2 linked regions of the Caballeronia sp. TF1N1 genome follow. The protein of the gene in region 1 binds, or shares a complex with, the protein of each later gene. Links are inferred from orthologs where the notes say so. Each region holds a gene or a part of one and is shown on either strand. Other genes may lie near its edges. The genes, in order: cgtA and ybiB.

Evidence for each region.
Region 2: the proteins of cgtA (region 1) and ybiB are in contact, whole or in part, in a crystal structure (PDB 8BFT), measured with the Escherichia coli proteins. The link is inferred for Caballeronia sp. TF1N1 from one-to-one orthologs.

The regions. Positions count from the first base shown.
Region 1 is NZ_CP084626.1:2,476,361-2,487,035, reverse strand. The notes cover bases 1-2,870. They hold cgtA (Obg family GTPase CgtA), read left to right. Parts: upstream 1-814; coding sequence 815-1,927; downstream 1,928-2,870. Other genes in these bases: proB (glutamate 5-kinase), read left to right, coding at 1,977-2,870; rpmA (50S ribosomal protein L27), read left to right, coding at 344-604; rplU (50S ribosomal protein L21), read left to right, coding at 1-291. Also shown: more of proB, read left to right, coding at 2,871-3,095; LDZ28_RS11545 (CNP1-like family protein), read right to left, coding at 3,177-3,740; LDZ28_RS11540 (hypothetical protein), read left to right, coding at 3,700-3,846; LDZ28_RS11535 (RNA pyrophosphohydrolase), read right to left, coding at 3,847-4,497; LDZ28_RS11530 (proline--tRNA ligase), read left to right, coding at 4,793-6,529; LDZ28_RS11525 (MarC family protein), read left to right, coding at 6,531-7,130; LDZ28_RS11520 (hypoxanthine-guanine phosphoribosyltransferase), read right to left, coding at 7,178-7,729; ffh (signal recognition particle protein), read right to left, coding at 7,845-9,212; LDZ28_RS11510 (inner membrane protein YpjD), read left to right, coding at 9,334-10,245; LDZ28_RS11505 (PP0621 family protein), read left to right, coding at 10,274-10,624. UniProt on the Escherichia coli protein: An essential GTPase which binds GTP, GDP and possibly (p)ppGpp with moderate affinity, with high nucleotide exchange rates and a fairly low GTP hydrolysis rate.
Region 2 is NZ_CP084626.1:218,546-227,458, forward strand. Bases 2,162-4,997 are described here. They hold ybiB (DNA-binding protein YbiB), read right to left. Parts: upstream 4,151-4,997; coding sequence 3,173-4,150; downstream 2,162-3,172. Other genes in these bases: leuA (2-isopropylmalate synthase), read right to left, coding at 2,162-2,705; LDZ28_RS01080 (fumarylacetoacetate hydrolase family protein), read left to right, coding at 4,448-4,997. Also shown: LDZ28_RS01060 (acyloxyacyl hydrolase), read left to right, coding at 31-597; LDZ28_RS01065 (nuclear transport factor 2 family protein), read left to right, coding at 643-1,026; more of leuA, read right to left, coding at 1,050-2,161; more of LDZ28_RS01080, read left to right, coding at 4,998-5,146; maiA (maleylacetoacetate isomerase), read left to right, coding at 5,156-5,800; LDZ28_RS01090 (LysE/ArgO family amino acid transporter), read left to right, coding at 5,797-6,429; LDZ28_RS01095 (Fic family protein), read right to left, coding at 6,461-7,828; signal recognition particle-docking protein FtsY, read right to left, coding at 7,926-8,913.

The sequences.
Region 1 (10,675 bases):
GGCGGCAAGCAGTACAAAGTTGCCGTTGGCGAAAAATTGAAAGTAGAACAGATACCGGCAGACATTGACGCTGAAATCACGCTCGACCAGGTTCTCGCAGTAGGCGAAGGCGAATCGATTAAGTTCGGTGCGCCGCTGGTCAGTGGGGCTTCCGTCAAGGCTACCGTGGTCTCCCAAGGTCGTCATGCCAAAGTGACCATCTTCAAGATGCGTCGCCGGAAGCACTACCAAAAGCACGCTGGCCATCGCCAGAACTACACCGAACTGCGCATCGACGCGATCAACGCCTAAGGCGTGGTCGCATCGTTATCGTTACGCGGAAATCGGTTAAGGAGCTAATCAAATGGCACACAAAAAAGCAGGCGGGTCTTCCCGCAACGGCCGCGACTCAGAATCGAAACGCCTCGGCGTGAAGGTTTATGGCGGCCAGGCAATCAATGCAGGCGGCATCATCGTTCGCCAGCGCGGCACGCGCATGCACCCGGGTGAAAACGTCGGCATCGGCAAGGATCACACGCTGTTCGCGCTGGCCGACGGTCACGTCAAGTTCGTGACGAAGGGCGCAGCAAGAAAGCACACGGTCGTCGTCGTCCCGGCAGCTTAAGTTTTACTGCACGGGCTTCAGGACCGACAAAGGCCCCGCGAAGTTCGCGGGGCCTTTTGTTTTTTGGATGCGCGAAACGCCGCATCGCCAGGAATTCTTCATCACCATGGCTGGCGCACGTCAGTCACGGCAAAATAGTATCTCGACCGGAATTTGAGCTTCAATGCATGTTCCGGTCTTATCGAGCAGAAACACGGGACGGAGCAACGCATGAAGTTCATTGACGAAGCGAGAATTGAAGTCATCGCCGGCGACGGGGGAGATGGCAGCGCGTCGATGCGCCGCGAAAAATTCGTCCCGTTCGGCGGACCGGACGGCGGCGACGGCGGTCGCGGCGGCAGCGTCTACGCGGTTGCGGATCGCAATATCAATACGCTGATCGACTACCGGTTCTCGAAGAAGCATCAGGCGCGCAACGGCGAAAACGGTCGCGGCGCGGACTGCTACGGCAAAGGTGGCGACGACATCACGTTGCGCATGCCGGTCGGCACCATCATCACGGATCAGGACACGGGCGAACTCATCGCCGATCTGACCGAACACAATCAGCAGATTCTGATTGCCCAAGGCGGCTCGGGCGGCCTCGGCAATCTACATTTTAAGTCGAGCACGAACCGTGCGCCGCGTCAGAAGACCGACGGCAAGCCGGGCGAGCGCCGCATGCTCAAGCTCGAGCTGAAGGTGCTCGCGGATGTCGGTCTGCTCGGCATGCCGAACGCGGGGAAATCCACGTTTATCGCGTCGGTGTCGAACGCGCGGCCGAAGATCGCCGATTATCCCTTCACCACGCTTGCGCCGAATCTCGGCGTGGTGCGCGTGGGTCCGAGCAAGAGCTTCGTGATCGCGGACATTCCCGGCCTGATCGAAGGCGCGGCGGAAGGCGCGGGGCTTGGGCATCGCTTTCTGCGTCACTTGCAGCGCACGGGCGTGCTGCTGCATCTGGTCGATCTCGCCCCGTTCGATGAAAACGTCGATCCCGTTGCCGAGGCGAAGGCCATCGTCAACGAACTGCGCAAATACGACGAGTCGCTCTACGAAAAGCCGCGCTGGCTCGTGCTGAACAAGCTCGACATGGTGCCGGAAGACGAACGTCGCGCGCGTATCGACGACTTCGTCGAGCGTTTCGAATGGACCGGGCCGGTGTACGAGATTTCGGCGCTGACCGGTCAGGGTTGCGAGGCGCTCATCTACGCAATCTACGACTACATTTCGCAGAACTCGGACGCGTCGCGCGCGGCCGAGGCCGAGGATCTCGCGGCGGACGTGCGCTTTCGCGACACGCCTGTGAAAGAGCAAGCAGACAAAGACGTAGACGAAGAGTAACGACGCGGCCCGCCCGCGTGGGCCGCGACACCCGAGGAGAATGCGCACGATGCGTTCGGTCATCGCCGCTGCGAAGCGAATCGTAGTGAAAGTAGGGTCCAGCCTCGTTACAAACGACGGGCGCGGGCTCGATCATGCGGCAATCAATCGCTGGGCGGCGCAAATCGCGGCCTTGCGCGAGCAGGGCAAGGAAGTCGTGCTGGTGAGTTCCGGCGCGATCGCGGAGGGCATTCATCGGCTTGGATGGACCAAACGTCCGCGCGAAATCGACGAATTGCAGGCCGCCGCCGCCGTCGGGCAAATGGGGCTCGCGCAGGTCTACGAGAGCAGCTTCGGCGCGCACGGCATTCGCACCGCGCAGATTCTGCTGACGCACGCCGACCTGGCCGACCGCGAGCGCTATCTGAACGCGCGTTCCACTTTGCTCACGCTGCTGCGTCTGGGCGCGGTGCCGATCATCAACGAGAACGACACGGTCATCACCGACGAAATCAAGTTCGGCGACAACGACACGCTCGGCGCGCTCGTGGCGAATCTGATCGAAGGCGACGCGCTCGTCATTCTCACCGACCAACGCGGCCTCTTTACCGCCGATCCGCGCAAGGACCCGAGCGCGACGCTCGTCGAACAGGCGGACGCCGGCACGCCAGAACTCGAGGCCATGGCGGGCGGCGCGGGTTCGAGCCTCGGACGCGGGGGCATGCTGACGAAGATTCTCGCGGCGAAGCGCGCGGCGCATAGCGGCGCGAACACGGTGATCGCAAGCGGCCGCGAAGCCGATGTGCTCACGCGGCTCGCTTCCGGTGAGATGATCGGCACGCAACTCATCGCGCGTACGGCGCGCATTGCGGCGCGCAAGCAGTGGATGGCGGATCACCTTCAAATGCGCGGTCACGTGGTGATCGACAACGGCGCGGTTCAGAAGGTCACAGCCGAAGGCAAGAGCTTGCTGCCGATCGGCGTGATCGACGTGAAGGGCGCGTTCGATCGCGGCGAGGTCATCGCCTGTTTGGACGACGAAGGACGCGAAGTGGCGCGCGGTATCACGAATTACAGCAGTTCAGAAGCGCGGCTGATTCATCGGCGGCCGAGCGGCGAGATCGAAACGGTGCTCGGCTATATGCTGGAGCCGGAGTTGATTCACCGCGATAATCTGGTGCTCGTCTGAGACTTGATACGTAAAAGGCCCGCTTGAAAGCGGGCCTTTTCGCATGAGCGCACGTTCGACGCAACTCAACGTAACCCAACTTCAGCGCACGTTGATGGAACTCTGTGTGCGTTTGTACTGAATGTTGCTGGCGATCTGCTTGGCCGTGCCGACCGGCAGTTTGCTCGTGCAGAAATAATCCTGATACAGCGCCGCCTGATACGCATTCAATTCGCCATTTTCTATGCGGCGAAAGTCGAATGCGACCTCGCGATCCCAAGCCGTACCGTTATCGTTGATGCTCGCGTAGCGGCGCCATTCGTAGGTATCGCAGCGAATGCCTTCGTAATTCACATTGCGCGCGCCGCTCGGGCTCGTCGCGACGATCACGTAGCGAATGACGCCATCCTTGCCGACCGAAAGCGAAGTCTTGTCGACGGCGAAAATCAGCGGCGTATTCTGCGACACGTTGAACGCAAGCAGATTCGAGGCTTCGGGCAGCGGCGGAAGCGTATCGACCTTTTCCTCGGTCCACTCCGGCTTCTGGTCGAGCAGATAGGTGAAGACGCCATCGTCCTGTGTGGACGGGCCTTTGTTGCTGGAGCAGGCAGCGAGCGTGGCCAGCATGGCCACGGATACCGCAGCGGACAACGCAAATGAACCAATGGCTTTCAATTCGATCTTCCCGAAAACAGGTGCGCATACGGCAACAGCACGGCGAATTGCTCGCCGTGCCGTGCTCAGTGTCAAAGTAAAAGAAGAACCGCAGTGATCAGTCGCACGAAGACCGCTGCACGATGATATGCACTTCCTCGCTGATCGTGCATTCTGCCTGAACCTCGTTGCCAGCGACGGTTACAGCAGGTGCTTCGATCGTCATCGTCTGGACGACGCGTGGATAGCGCGGTCCGTGATGCGCGACGCGCTCGCCGCGTTCGACGCGGGAGTTGGTACGCCGCAAGAAGCGGGATAGCTCGGTCAGAGCCAGTTGATAAACGTCACGCTTGAACTCGATTACCGCATCCAGCGGGACCCAGTATTCGTTCCAGCGCCAGGCATCGAATTCCGGATGGTCCGTCGCGCGCAGGCAAATGTCACAGTCGCGTCCCACCATGCGCAGCAGAAACCAGATCTGTTTCTGTCCGCGATAATGTCCGCGCACTTCGCGCTTGATGAACTTATCCGGCACCTCATAACGCAGCCAGTCGCGCGTGCGACCGACGACCTTGACGTGCTCCGGAAGCAAGCCGGTTTCTTCGTGTAACTCCCGATACATCGCTTGCACAGGGGTCTCACCGTACTTGATGCCCCCTTGCGGAAACTGCCAGGAATGTTCACGCAGCCGCTTACCCCAAAACACTTCGTTGCGCGCGTTCAAGAGGATGATGCCGACGTTCGGGCGAAAGCCTTCACGATCCAGCATACAACCACCTTCGAATCCTTTAAAATTGCTTTGATTATAAACAGATAACGGGCACGGCGTATTGGAATCAACCCGCGGAACCGGCCTTCGTCATTAGCCCGGGTTCGAAGCACGCATAAGCGACTTTTTGCCAGAGCACTCCGCGTGCGGCAAAATCTTCTTCCGTTGGCCGAAGTAGCGCATCGACGCGCTGCCTCTGCTCCGTACAAAGCCGTCGTCCGTCCCGTCGTTCACACGTATCGCCAGTTTCGAGAGTCAGAGCTTTCGGAGCGCGTGGCGCATTTGGAAAACTTGAATGAAAGCATCCCGTTTCTTCATCGGCACCCTGAAAGAGGCGCCCTCCGAGGCCGAAATCGTCAGCCACAAGCTCATGATGCGCGCCGGCATGATCCGTCGCGTCGCGGGCGGCATTTACGATTACCTGCCAATTGGCCTGCGTTCGGTACGCAAGGTCGAGGCCATCGTGCGTGAAGAGATGAACCGCGCGGGCGCGCTCGAACTGCTGATGCCCGCCGTGCAGCCGGCCGAACTGTGGCAGGAATCGGGACGCTGGGAACAATACGGCCCCGAACTGCTGCGCTTCAAGGACCGTCACGACCGCGACTTCGTCATGGGCCCGACGCACGAGGAAGTGGTGACCGAGATCGCGCGCAGCGCAATCAAGAGCTATCGGCAGTTGCCGGTAAACTTCTATCAGGTGCAGACGAAGTTCCGCGATGAAATCCGCCCGCGCTTCGGCGTCATGCGTGGCCGCGAGTTCATCATGAAAGACGCGTATTCGTTCGATAAAGACACGGCCGGCCTCGCCGAGTCGTATCGGAAAATGTTCGATGCCTACGTGCGCATCTTCACGCGCATCGGCCTGGAGTTTCGCGCCGTCGCGGCGGACAACGGTTCGATTGGCGGCAGCGGCTCGCATGAATTTCACGTGATCGCCGAGACGGGCGAGGACGACATCGCGTATTGCCCGGCTTCGGATTTCGCGGCGAACGTCGAGGCTGCCGAAGGCGTGCCGCTCATCGCCACGCGCGCCGCGCCCGCCGAAGAGCTCAAAAAGACGCCGACGCCCGGCAAGGCGAAGTGCGAAGCCGTCGCCGAGTATCTCGGCATTCCGCTCGAGCGCACGATCAAGTCGATCATTCTCGCCACCGACAACGAAGGCGCCGAGCCGACCATCTGGCTTCTGATGCTGCGCGGCGACCATTCGTTGAACGACATCAAGACGGGCAAGTTGCCAGGCCTCAAGGGTTATCGCTTCGCGACGGAAGCGGAGATCGTCGAATGGTTCGGCACGCCGCCGGGCTATCTCGGCCCAATCGGCACGAAAAAGCCGGTGCGCGTGATCGCCGACAGCACGGTCGCGAACATGAGCGACTTCGTGGTCGGCTCGAACGAAGTGGATTTCCACACGACCGGCGTGAACTGGGGCCGCGATCTGCCCGAGCCGGAAGTCGCGGATATCCGCAACGTCGTCGCGGGCGATCCCTCGCCGGACGGTAAGGGCACGCTCGAAATCTGTCGCGGTATCGAAGTGGGCCACGTGTTCCAGCTTGGCACCAAGTACTCGGATTCGATGGGCGCGACCTTCCTCGACGAAAACGGCAAGCCGGCGCCCATGCAGATGGGCTGCTACGGCATCGGAATCACGCGTATTCTGGGCGCAGCCATCGAACAGAACTTCGACGACAAGGGCATCATCTGGCCGGAAGCCATTGCGCCTTTCGAAGTCGTGATCTGCCCGATGGGCTACGACCGCAGCGAAGCCGTGCGCGAGCAGGCCGACAAGCTCTACGCGACCTTGCAGGAAGCCGGCCTCGACGTAATTCTCGACGATCGCGGTGAGCGCCCGGGCGTGATGTTCGCGGACTGGGAGTTGATCGGCGTGCCGCATCGCATCGTCATTGGCGATCGCGGGCTCAAGGACGGCAAGCTGGAATATCAGGCGCGCCGCGATACCGAAGCCACGCTCGTGCCGGTGGACGAGGCAGCGGGCATGGTGACGGCCAAGATTCGTGAGGCGCTCGCGAAGTAACGTGCAATACAACTTCCTGTCGGCGACGATTCTGCTTCTGTTGATTACCGATCCGCTCGGCAATATTCCAATCTTCATCAACGCACTGCGCGGCGTCGCTATCGAGCGGCGCCGCGTCGTGATCTTGCGGGAAGTGGCGATTGCGTTCGTGATCCTGCTGGTGTTCATGCTGGCCGGCGACCGCTTCCTGCGCGCGATGAACTTGACGGATCTGTCGTTGCGTATCGGCGGCGGGATCGTGCTGTTTCTGATCGCGCTGCGGATGATCTTTCCGCATCCCGACGGCCCGATGGGCGGCGACTCGCGCGGCGGCGAACCGCTTATCGTGCCGCTCGCCATTCCCGCGCTTGCGGGACCGTCCGCGCTTGCCACTGTAATGCTGCTGACATCGCAAGCGCCGGGGAAGATGCTGGAATGGATCGGCGCGCTCACGGTCACCATGGTCGTGTGCGCCATCGTGCTCGTGCTGGCCGAGAAGATTCAACACTGGCTCGGCGAGCGCGCGGTGACGGCATTCGAGCGCTTGATGGGGCTCGTGCTCGTGGCCATTTCGGTCGAGATGATGCTCACGGGCATACGGACCTTCGTGCATCAGCTATGAAAAAAGCGGCCTCGGCCGCTTTTTTTCACTGACTACCGAACGAACGCTCATGCGCCTTCGGTTAGCGCGCGAATGGTTGGTAGATTCCGCCAATAACCCTTCGCGTCCATGCCGCAGCCGAACACATAACGGTCCGGCACTTCGAAGCCGCAGAAATCAGGACGCAGCGGTTTCGCCTTCGGGATGATCTTCTCGCACAGCACCGCCGACAAAAACTGCTTCGCGCCCATCGCCATGATGCGGTCGCGGATAGCAGCCATGGTTTCGCCTTCGTCAAGGATATCGTCGAGTACGAGCACCACGCGATCTTTCACCGATTCGGCCGGCGCCACGCGCCACTGCATTTCGCTGCCGCCCTTGATGGCGTTGCGATAGCGCGTCAGATGGATGTAATCGAACTCGAGCGGGAAGTCGAGATGCGGCAGCAGCATGCCGGTGAAAACGGCCGCGCCTCCCATGACCGAAAGCACGAGCGGAAAATCGTCGCTCGTTGCCGCCTTGATGGCTGCAGCCATGCGTTCGATCGATGCGTTGACGGCTTCGACCGAAACGATCTCTTCGGAGTGGCTGAAAATATGGAGAGCTTCTTCGCGATTCATAGAGGGAAGCGGGGAGGCGGACTACTTAGTGTGGAAAGAAACGGCGGCGTGCGCCCTATGATAAACCCGCGCTCCTCGCGGCGTTCGGCGCGAGCGCGGGCCTGTTCTGTCGCGCCTAGCGCATGCCGGGCATCATGCCCTTCATGCCGCGCATCATCTTTTGCAGGTTGCCGCCCTTGAGCTTCTTCATCATGCCGCGCATTTGCTCGTACTGGTTCAGCATGCGGTTGACTTCCTGCACATGCACGCCCGCGCCCGCCGCGATACGACGCTTGCGCGCGGCCTTGATGAGCTCGGGCTTCGCGCGTTCCTGAAGCGTCATGGAATTGATGATGCCTTCCATGCGGCGCATCTGCTTCTCGGCGTTGTTCATGTCCGCGCCTTGCGCCGCTTGCTGAAACTGCGCGGGCAGCTTGTCCATGAGCGAAGAGAGGCCGCCCATTTTCTTCATCTGCGAGAGCTGCGCCTTGAAGTCGTTCAGGTCGAAGTCGCCGCCTTTCTTGACCTTGTCGGCGAGTTGCTGCGCGGCTTGCGTGTCGACGCCGCGCTGCGCTTCCTCGACGAGCGCGAGAATGTCGCCCATGCCGAGAATCCGGTTCGCCATGCGATCCGGATGGAACACTTCGAGACCGTCGAGCTTTTCCGCGACGCCGACGAACTTGATCGGCTTGCCGGTGACATGACGCACGGAGAGCGCCGCGCCGCCGCGCGAGTCGCCGTCGAGTTTGGTGAGCACGACGCCGGTGAGCGGCAGGGCGTCGTTGAACGCCTTGGCGGTGTTGACCGCGTCCTGACCGAGCATGGCGTCGACGACGAAGAGCGTTTCGGCGGGCTTGAGCAGCGCGTGTAGCTCGCTGATCTCCTTCATCATGGCTTCGTCGATACCGAGACGGCCGGCCGTGTCGACGATCACAACGTCATGGTAGTGGCGCTTGGCCCAGTCGATTGCCGCGCGCGCGATATCCGCGGGCTTCTGATCCGGCTCGGACGGGAAGAAGTCCGCGCCGACCTGCTCGGTCACCGTCTGCAACTGACGAATAGCCGCCGGACGATACACGTCGACAGAAACCGTCAGCACCTTCTTCTTGCTCTTTTCGCGCAGCAGCTTGGCGAGCTTGCCGGTGGTCGTGGTCTTGCCCGCGCCCTGCAAGCCGGCCATGAGGATGACGGCGGGCGGCGTGACCGCGAGATTCAGTTCGGCGGCCTTGCCTTCGTAGTCGCCGCCGATCACGGCAGTCAGTTCGCGCTGCACGACGCCGACGAGCGCCTGGCCCGGCGAAAGGCTCGACAGGACTTCCTCGCCGAGCGCCTTTTCCTTCACCTTGGCGATGAATTCGCGCACGACCGGCAGCGCCACGTCTGCTTCGAGAAGCGCGAGACGCACTTCACGCAGCATCTCCTGCGTGTTGGCCTCGGTGAGGCGGGCCTCGCCGCGCAGCGTCTTGACGACGCGCGCCATCCGTTGAGTGAGGTTGTCGAGCATGGGGAGCGCTATAGAATGCGGCCCAGAATTCACAGTGACATGGCGCGCTCACCGCGCTGCGCACTATGCTGGCGCAAGGGTGAAGGCGTCGCGGAACCGGGGCCTAGTGTAAACTTCGAACATGGATATTGTACTGTATGCCCTCACTGCGCTTCTCTACGGCGGACTAGCCGTGGCGGGGTGGCGCGCGCATCGTCATACCGCCGTCGAACCGGCGCTGGCGGGCGTGCCTGCGGGCGTAGGCTCGATGACATCGACGTCGCGCGCATCGGGCATGAGCGGTGTCGGGCGCGCTTTATTATTAGTGGCATTGCTGGTGCACGGCGTTCTGCTGCACACCACCATCTTTCCGCAGAACGCGATGATCTTCGGCTTCGCGTTCGCGCTCTCGGCCATGTTCTGGCTGGGCGCGGGCATCTACTGGATCGAAAGCTTCTTCTTTCCGCTCGACGGCCTGCGTCTGCTCGTGTTGCCGCTCGCTTGCGTGGCGTCCTTGCTGCCGCTTCTGTTCGGCGGCGTGCGCGTGCTCTCGTATTCCGCCGCGCCAATGTTCAAGCTGCATTTTCTGATCGCCAATATCGCTTATGGGCTGTTCGCCATCGCGGCGCTGCATGCGGTGCTCATGTTGCTGCTCGAGCGCCGGCTGCAGCGCATGCGCGGTCTCAACACGCGTCATGCGGCCAATGGCGGCTGGCTCGCGAGCTGGCTCGATACCTTGCCGCCGCTGCTTACACTCGAAAAGCTGCTGTTCAGATTGATCGCGGCTGGCTTCGTGCTGCTTACGCTGACGCTGGTGTCGGGCATCGCGTTCAACGAGCAGCTGGTCGATCGCGCGCTGCGTCTCGATCACAAGACCGTGTTCGCGTTCCTTTCCTGGGTGATGTTCGGCGCACTGCTGACCGCGCGACGCGTTTCCGGCTGGCGCGGACGCGCTGCCTTGCGCTGGGTGCTCGCTTCGTTCGTCGCGTTGCTGCTGGCTTACGTGGGCAGCCGGTTCGTCTTCGAAGTGCTGCTGCATCGCGCAGTGGTGTGAGCGCGGCATTTCCAACCTGTTCAAGTCGATGCGAAACTTCATTCTTCTGATCGCGCTCTTCTTCGTGACCCAATGGCTCCTGAAGAAACTGCGCCGCGCCAACGAGCGCGCTCAAGCCGATGCGCGTTCGTCGGCGGGAAGCGGCGCGCCGGGTTCATCGGGCGCTGCGGGTGCTGCGGGTGCCACTGGTGCGCGTCGCACGCGTGGCGGCGCCGCTGCGAGCGATGCTCCGCAGCTCACCGATCCGCTCATCCGCTGCGTGCAATGCGGCGTGCATACGCCACGCAGCGAGTCGATCGTGGTGGCGGGACAGCGCTTTTGTTGCGATGAACACGCGCGACGTCATGCCGCGAGCCCGCGAGGGCGCGACGCGCGTTGAGCCTTCGGTGCCGAAACGAACATGCGCCGCCTCACGTCGAGGATGTCTTGC
Region 2 (8,913 bases), 2.3 Mb from region 1 along the record:
CGACTCGTCAATCCCACAGATGGGGTGTCCATGCAGAAAAATAAAGGCCCTTGGCGTCATCTGTTGTCCCATGGCGCAATTGCCCTGTTGCTAGGAGTCACGTCGGCGGCAGCGCATGCCGACCGCTTTGGTTTGCAAATCGCGGGCGGCGTGGCCGATCGCGACATCAAAAAGGCGGATCTCGGCTTCGTATGGGACCCGAATCTGACCTGGTGGGAAATCGGCGGCTTTCACTTCACCTTGCTCGGCGAAGGTCACGTCGCCTACTGGCACTCGCAGGAAAGCAACGCCGTGCACCCGAACATCTGGGAATTCGGTGTGACGCCGGTTCTGCGCTTCGTGAAGAGTTCGGGATATATCCGGCCGTTCATTGAAGCGGGCGTCGGCGTGCGGCTTCTGTCGCATACGCGAATCACGACGGATTTCACGGTGTCGTCCGCGTTCCAGTTCGCGGATATGGTCGGCGTCGGTGCGATCTTCGGCGAGAAGCAGAACTATCAGGCGGGCTTCCGGTTTCAGCATCTGTCGAACGCCAGTATCAAAGAGCCGAATCCTGGTATAAATTTCAGCCAGCTATATCTGCAATACAACTTCTGACGGGGCGCCGGCGCATCGGTTTCTCGACACAAGGGGAACCGACAGATGCCGGCAAAATCCATGGAGGCCATTCGAGGCCTCGAGCGCGATCGCTTCCGGGCGATGGTCGACAGCGACGGCCCGGCTCTGGATGCGCTTCTAGCCGAGAACGTCAGCTACGTTCACACGAACGGCAAGCGCGAGACGAAGCGCCAGTTCATCGACGCGATCACCGCTGGTCGACGCCGCTATCGGCAGATCGAGATCCAGTCGCAGGACGTGATCGTCGCCGGCAAGGACACGTGCCTCGTCTCGGGACGGGTGCTGATCGAGATGGAATCGAAAAACGGCGCGCTGCTGTTTCCCATTGCCTACACCGCGGTTCACGTTCAGACCGACGGACAATGGCTGCTGCTAGCCTTGCAGGCGACGCGCGTGGCGCTGGAGTAGCCGCCGCGCGCGACGTCGAGGCCTCAAGCCTCGACCGCTTCGTCTTGCCGCTCTGCCTGACGGCCCAAGGGTTTCGACCGATTCACCGCACTGACGACCGCATCCACGACAGCCAACGCCGGATTCGCGTGCACCGCGACGCCGAAGCGCAACGGCTCGTCGCCGACGCGGCAGCCTACGAAGACGGCCGTATCGCCGCTCGCCGTTACCGCCGTTTCGAACCAGCTCACGTTTGCCGATACATCGAAACACGCCGCCACGGCTTGCGCGTAGACATCGCCGCTCGTCGCGCCTGACGCCGGCGGCACCGCGACGTTGCGCCCGAACACGGAGAGCGTCGCCGCATCGACGCGCGCGACCACGCCGCCCGCGTCGAAATATTCCTGCTTGAAGAGTGTGCAGATTGCGTCACCGGTGACTTCCTCGCCTGAGGTGTCCGCGAGTCTTTGCACGGCGTGGCTGAACTCGATCTGCACGCGGCGCGGCGGCGTGAAGCCGAGCCCGCGTTCGAGCAGATAAGTCGCGCCACCCTTGCCGGACTGGCTGTTCACGCGGATCACGGCGTCGTAGCTGCGACCGAGATCGGCGGGATCGATCGGCAAATACGGCACTTCCCAGACCGTGCCCGGCTGACGCTGCGCAAAACCCTTGCGGATGGCGTCCTGATGCGAGCCCGAAAACGCCGTGAAAACAAGATCGCCCGCATACGGATGACGCGGATGCACCGGCAACTGATTGCAGCGCTCGACGACGCGACGCACCGAGTCGATATCGGAGAAATCGAGGCCCGGATCGACGCCCTGCGTGTAGAGATTGAGCGCAAGCGTGACGAGATCGACGTTGCCCGTGCGCTCGCCGTTGCCGAAAAGACAACCTTCGACGCGTTCCGCGCCCGCGAGCACCGCGAGCTCCGCGGCCGCGACCGCCGTCCCGCGATCGTTATGCGGATGCACCGAAAGCACGATGCTGTCGCGATAACCGAGATTGCGGTCCATCCATTCGACCTGATCGGCGAATACGTTCGGCGTCGCGGCTTCCACGGTGGCCGGCAAATTGACGATCATCTTGTGATCGGGCGTCGGACGCCACATTTGCGCGACGGCGTCGCAGACTTCACGCGCGAACGGCAACTCCGTCATGCTGAAGGTCTCGGGCGAGTACTGGTAGGTCCAGCGCGTCTGCGGCCGTGCATCGGCGCATTCCTTGATGATGCGCGTGCCTTCCACCGCCAGCGCCTTCACTTCTTCCTGCGACTGATTGAACACGATGCGCCGGAACGACGGCGCGATCGCGTTGTACAAGTGCACGATCACCTTGCTCGCGCCCTCCGCTGCCTCGAACGTGCGCTCGATCAATTCGCGGCGCGATTGCACCAGCACTTCGATCGTCACGTCGTCCGGGATGCGCTTTTCGTCGATCAACTTGCGCACGAAATCGAAATCCGTCTGCGATGCCGACGGAAACCCCACCTCGATTTCCTTAAAGCCCGTTGCCACCAGCATCTCGAAGAATTCGAGCTTCGCGGCGATGCTCATCGGCTCGATGAGCGACTGGTTGCCGTCGCGCAGATCGGTGCTCATCCAGATGGGCGCTTTTTCGATCGTGCGGTTCGGCCAGCGGCGGCCATTCAGGCGGACTTGCGGAAACGGGCGGTATTTCTCGGCGGGGTTCGGCATCATGATCGTCGATCTCTCTTCGGACAGTTTGCGTAGCGTCTGCAAGAGATGCCTTGACCGGCGGCTGGCCGGCAATGGCGCGATGCACGTGAGACAGCGCCTGGCGAGCGTACACGTTGCGTCCCGGCGATGGTGACGCCTGCGACCAACGTGAACGTGCGCGAAGCAGCGTGCATTTGACCCTCGCGTTTTCAGTTCGCGGGATGAGCGAGCCGAAAAGCTGACGACTACAAGTGGTAAGGAAGGAACTACGAGAACTACTGGCAGGACCGCGCGTCTTGACGACGCGAGGCGCTACGCCTGGCGATTTACGCTAGACGTAGCGATAGGGGCCGCGCTAGGCGGCCCGAAATAATTCGGAGGGAGGAAGACTGGGTGAGACGCATATTTGCACTCTAAACCACTGCTTAAGATCGTGTCAAATACGTGCTGAATCTTTTTGCAATCGGCACAAGCCGAATCCGGCGCACTCAGACCGGCTTTCGCACGATCCCGGCGATGACTTCCACCTGACGCGCGATGGCGGGCGGCACGGGCACGTCGCCGCGCATCACGCTTTCGATCCAGCGCGCGGTAATCGCGGCATCGAGCGATTCGGGCAAATCGATGGGCGGCGCATCCGGTTGCGAATGTTCGGGCGAAATCAGCGTTTCCGCGTGGCCGTCGTGGAACCAGTCGACCTGGACTTGCCGGCGCGTGTCTGCCACCGCTTCGCCTTCCGTGCCGCGCGCGAGCAGCGCACCGCCGGCAGCGGCGTCCGGATGCTCGGTGAAAAGCCCGGTCAGGCTTTCGCGATATTCCGGATGCGTGTAGTTCACGAGCCGCAAGCCCGGATCGGCGAACGGCTGAAGAATCTTCACGAGCGTGTGCGTCGAATTGCGCACGCCCATCACGCGGCGCAGTTTCAAAAGCCGCGCGAGCTTCGGCGCGAGCGAGGCGATCGGCGCGAACGCGAGCCGGCGGGACGCGAGACTATCCTCGATTTCGTCGCGGGAAGCCGCGTGCGGAATGCCGAGTTCGCCGAAAATCGCGGCGCTCGTCACGCGGCCGGGATCGTCGACGACACCATGCACCAGCACCGGCACGCCTTCGCGCGCGAGCAAAAGCGACAGGAGCGGCGTGAGATTGGGCTGCTTGCGCGCGCCGTTGTAACTTGGAATCGACACGGGCCGCGCATGCTCGCGGCCTTCCTGCACGTGCAGCGGCTCGAACGAGCGATGCGCGGCGGCAAGCATCGCGGCGAGTTCGGCTGATGTCTCGCCCTTCACGCGATAAGCGAGCAGCACGGCGCCGAGTTCGATATCGGACACGCGGCCGTCGAGCATGGCTTCGTAGAGCGCGTAGGTGTCGTCGCGGGACAATGCGCGCGCGCCGTTCGGCCCGCGGCCGATTTCCTTGATGTAGCGTGCGCAGGCAAAATGGTTGGCGGGGGTTTCTGTCTCTGTCATTGGCGGCTTGCGCGGGCCGCAGGCTCGATGTTCAAGTTCGTGAGCGATGCGGCACGCGAGTTCGAAGGAGCGGGATAGACCTTCAGTATCGCATTTAAGCGATGCTGGCAAGTTGCCAACGCCGAATCCGTTCGCGCCGGTAAGCCCGCTGTCGGCTCGGCGAAAGCACGCGAATGCCCGCGAAAGCCCGCCGGACAAGCGCCGCCACGATTCGGCCTCGCGCGTTACACTCGCTCTCTCGCCGCGCGTTCCCACCGAACGAGGCGGCAACCCAGAAAACAGCAAAAGGAGAGCGGAATGAGTTACGTGTTTCCTCCGGCGCCCGCAGCGGCGGTGCCAGTCGACGGTTCGAGCGTGCAATTCCCGGTGCGCCGCATTTACTGCGTCGGCCGCAATTACGAAGCGCACGCGCGTGAAATGGGCCACGACCCAGACCGCGAACCGCCGTTCTTCTTCAGCAAGCCCGCCGATGCCGTGCTGTATGTCGCGCCGGGAGCCACGGGCGAGTTTCCGTATCCGTCGCAGACGAAAAACCTGCACTTCGAGATGGAACTCGTCGCCGCTATCGGCAAGCAGGGCAAGGACATTCCCGCCGACGAGGCGCTCGATTACGTCTACGGTTACGCGCTCGGCCTCGACATGACGCGTCGCGACTTGCAAGCCGAAGCAAAGAAAATGGGGCGCCCGTGGGATACCGCGAAGGGTTTCGACCGCTCCGCGCCCATCGGTCCGATTCATCCGGTATCGAAAGTCGGGCATCTGGAAAAAAGCGCGATCTGGCTGACCGTCAACGGCGAGGAAAAGCAGCGCTCCGACATCTCGCAGCTGATCTGGTCGGTCGGCGAGACGGTGGCTTACCTTTCCACGCTTTTCGAACTCTTCCCTGGCGATCTCATTTTCACCGGCACGCCCGAAGGCGTCGGCGCGGTGGTGAAGGGCGATCTGCTCAAGGGTGGCGTGGAAGGTATCGGCGATTTCTCCGTGCGCGTGGTTTGAGGCTCGCCCGTGAAGCTCTATAGCTACTTTCGCAGCTCGGCGGCGTATCGGGTGCGTATCGCGTTGAATCTGAAGGGGCTCGGCTACGAGTACGAGGGCGTTCATCTGCTGCGCGAAGGCGGTCAGCAACTGAAGCCCGAATACCGCGCGCTCAATCCGGACGGCATCGTGCCGACGCTCGTCGATGGCGCTGACGTGCTCACGCAGTCGCTCTCGATCATCGAGTATCTGGAGGAGACGCATCCGCAGCCGCCGCTGTTGCCCGAGCGCCCGGTGGATCGCGCGTTCGTGCGTTCGGTCGCGCTGCAGGTCGCGTGCGAGATTCATCCGCTCGACAATCTGCGCGTGCTCAAATACCTCAAGCACGAAGTGAAGACGCCTGATGACGTGAAGGACGCCTGGTACCGGCACTGGGTGGAGGCGGGGTTCGAGTCGCTTGAGAAGCGGCTGGCGCGCGACGAGCGCGTCGGCGCGCTCACTTTCGGCGATACCCCGACCGTCGCCGATTTGTGCATCGTGCCGCAGGTGTTCAATGCGCGACGCTTCGGTATCGATCTGAATGCGTATCCGACGATCACGCGCATTGCCGATCACGCCGGCCAGATCGACGCCTTTGCGCGCGCCGCGCCTGGCCAGCAACCGGACGCCGAATGACGGCAGTGATTCCGGCGGGTGCGCTGTCGAGTTATCTGTCGGGCGCGGGTTTGGGCGCGAGTCTGATCGTCGCGATCGGCGCGCAGAACGCGTTCGTGTTGCGGCAGGGGCTGAAACGCCAGCACGTGGGAATTGTCGTGGCGATCTGCGCGGCTATCGACGTCATGTTGATCGGGCTTGGCATTGGCGGAATGGGCGCGCTGATCCAGCGCGCACCGGTTCTACTCGACGTGATTCGCTGGGCGGGCGCGGCTTTCGTCTTTCTCTACGGCGTGCGGGCGTTTCTCGCGGCGTGGCGCGGGCCGGGACATTTGAATGCCTCGGAGCGCGATTCGCAGACGGCGGCTGGCGCGGCGGCAACGGTTTTTGCGTTGTCGCTGCTCAATCCGCATGTTTATTTGGATACCGTGGTGCTGCTGGGCGGAATCGGGGCGCGCTATGCGTGGCCGGGAAACGCGTGGTTCGCGGCGGGCGCGATGTGTTCGTCGGTCGTCTGGTTCACGGCGCTGGGGTACGGCGCGCGGTTGCTAAAACCGTGGTTCGAGAAAGACGTGTCGTGGCGCGTGCTGGATGTGATCGTCGGCTGCGTGATGTGGTGGATTGCGGGGACGTTGGTGGTGGCGCGGTGAAGAGTCCAGCGCGCCATGAAGCAAGCCGACGCTAGAAGCGGCGTCCTTTGTCTATCCATTCCTGTGTCTTGATCATCGGGAGACGATATCTTGCACAGTTGAACGCTTCGAGGTGCTCGAGTTCTGTCCTGAGCATTCCGTTGAAAGCGGCCATATCGGTTTCGGATAAGCCTGCGCCTTCGACTGCCTGATTCAAGGTAGAACCGAAAAACACGATCTGTCGAATCGCTTCACCAAGCTGCTCACGATAGCGGGCTCTCAACGGGTCTGGGCCGCTCATGGACTCGACGATGACCTGATATTTATCGATCGAGCGGCGGTAGGTCCACTCGAACAAATCGATTGCCAAAGTGACGTCGAGTCGCTCGTAGACGCCTATCATCGCCAGCGCGTAATCGCTTTGCTCGACGTCGAGGAAGGACAAGGGTGCGCAATTCGACAACATGAGCGGCATATTTGCGCTCAGGCGACTAGTGCGCTTGTTCCCTTCGACGAAAGGCTGCAGATACACGAGATTCACCCAAACGAAAAACGCTGCTTCCACAGGATTATGGATTCGAGTCGCTTTATCGATGATTTGCGAAAGCATCTCTTCGAGCAGCTTCGGCACCTGACTCGGCATGTACACCGACCCATGAATGCTAACGATCTTGCTTCGGATAGCACCGAGATCGGCTGCATCCGGCAGAAGATCGCGCATGAGCAGACTCTGCAAATTTCGAACGACAGGCACCGTCATGCCTTCGGTGGGAACCGCATCGACCATGAATTCGATCGCTTCCTTGTGATTCAAAAGCATGGTCGCGTCGCGGTCATCGGTTTCCGTTCGTCCCCTTTCGAACAGTTCTCGCGTATCTAGCAGGGTCTTCTGATTGCCTTCGAGTCGCGATGACGACCATGACAAGTCGATGAGCAGTTGTTCCAAAACTTTTCGCGCATATGTTCCGGCAGGCTGTTGATCCTGCGACTTGCCTTTTGAATACAGATCTTCGGCTAGAGCGGCGGGCAGTAGACCGCCGAAATTCGGCCGATAAGCATCGACAAATGAGCGTTGATAGGAGACAGGTTGTCGCATTCCCAGCGGAGCCGACAGCGCGGCAATCAGATTCCGCGCTTCGTCATCCAACGCACGATAGCGTGTACCGGCAGGCCCGCGGAGCTCCTCTTGCACCTCGACCAACGACGAAGAATTGGTCGTTCGATAGATGGTCGACCTTCCCGCGCCTTGTCGCTCCAGTGAGCCTTTCGCGACCAGCCGGGCCAGAGCGCGGTTGACTGTCGGTCTGGACCACGGCCCGATGCTTGCCTCGATGACGCCAGCAGAAACACCGGGATCACCCGCCTCGATGCGTTGCGCTACGCACTGGACGATGGCTAGAAGAAGCGATTGGTCGATCATAACGGCGCCGATGATAAGAATAGCTTAATCTTATCATCGGCTTGATAAGATTGATAAGATTAACGCCGATCTCATCGAATCTCATCTGCGCCACACCTCACCCCAACAACGCGTCCGCGAACTCCTCCGCGCTGAACGGCTGCAAATCCTCGACCTTTTCTCCAACGCCGATGAAATACACCGGAATCGGCCGCTGACGCGCGATAGCCGCGAGAATGCCACCTTTCGCCGTGCCGTCCAGCTTGGTCACGATAAGACCCGTCAAGCCGAGCGCATCGTCGAAAGCCTTCACTTGCGCGAGGGCGTTCTGTCCCGTGTTGGCATCGATCACGAGCAGCACTTCGTGGGGCGCGTCGGGCATCGCCTTGGCGATCACTCGGCGCACCTTGCGCAGTTCTTCCATCAAATGCAACTGCGTCGGCAGGCGGCCGGCGGTGTCGGCCATCATCACGTCGATCTTGCGCGCGCGGGCAGCGCCCACGGCGTCGAAGATGACGGCGGCCGCGTCGCCGCTTTCCTGCGCGATCACCATCACGTTGTTGCGCTCGCCCCAGACCGTGAGCTGTTCGCGCGCGGCGGCGCGGAACGTGTCCCCGGCGGCGAGCAGCACCGACTGATTGAAATGCTGCAGATGCTTCGCCAGCTTGCCGATGCTCGTCGTCTTGCCGACGCCGTTCACACCCGCGATCATCATCACGAGCGGTTGGGCGCGGCCGAGCATCAGCGACTTTTCGAGCGGACGCAGCAAGTCGATCAAGAGCACGCGCAGTGCGGCCTTCACTTGCGTGGCGTCCGTCAAACGCTCGGCGCGCACTTTTTCGCGCAAGGATTCAAGCAGATATTCGGTGGCATCGACGCCCGCGTCGGACATCATAAGCGCGGCTTCGAGCTCCTCGTAGAGATCTTCGTCGATCTTCGCGCCGACGAAGATTCCCGTGAGGCTCGTGCTCGTCTTCGATAACCCATTGCGCAGACGCGCGAGCCAGGACTTGCGCGCGGCCGGATCGGGCTCGGGCGGCGGCATGATTTCCTCGCTCGCCTGATCGGTCTCGGGCGCGCGCAGCCATTGAGATTCAGTGCGGCCT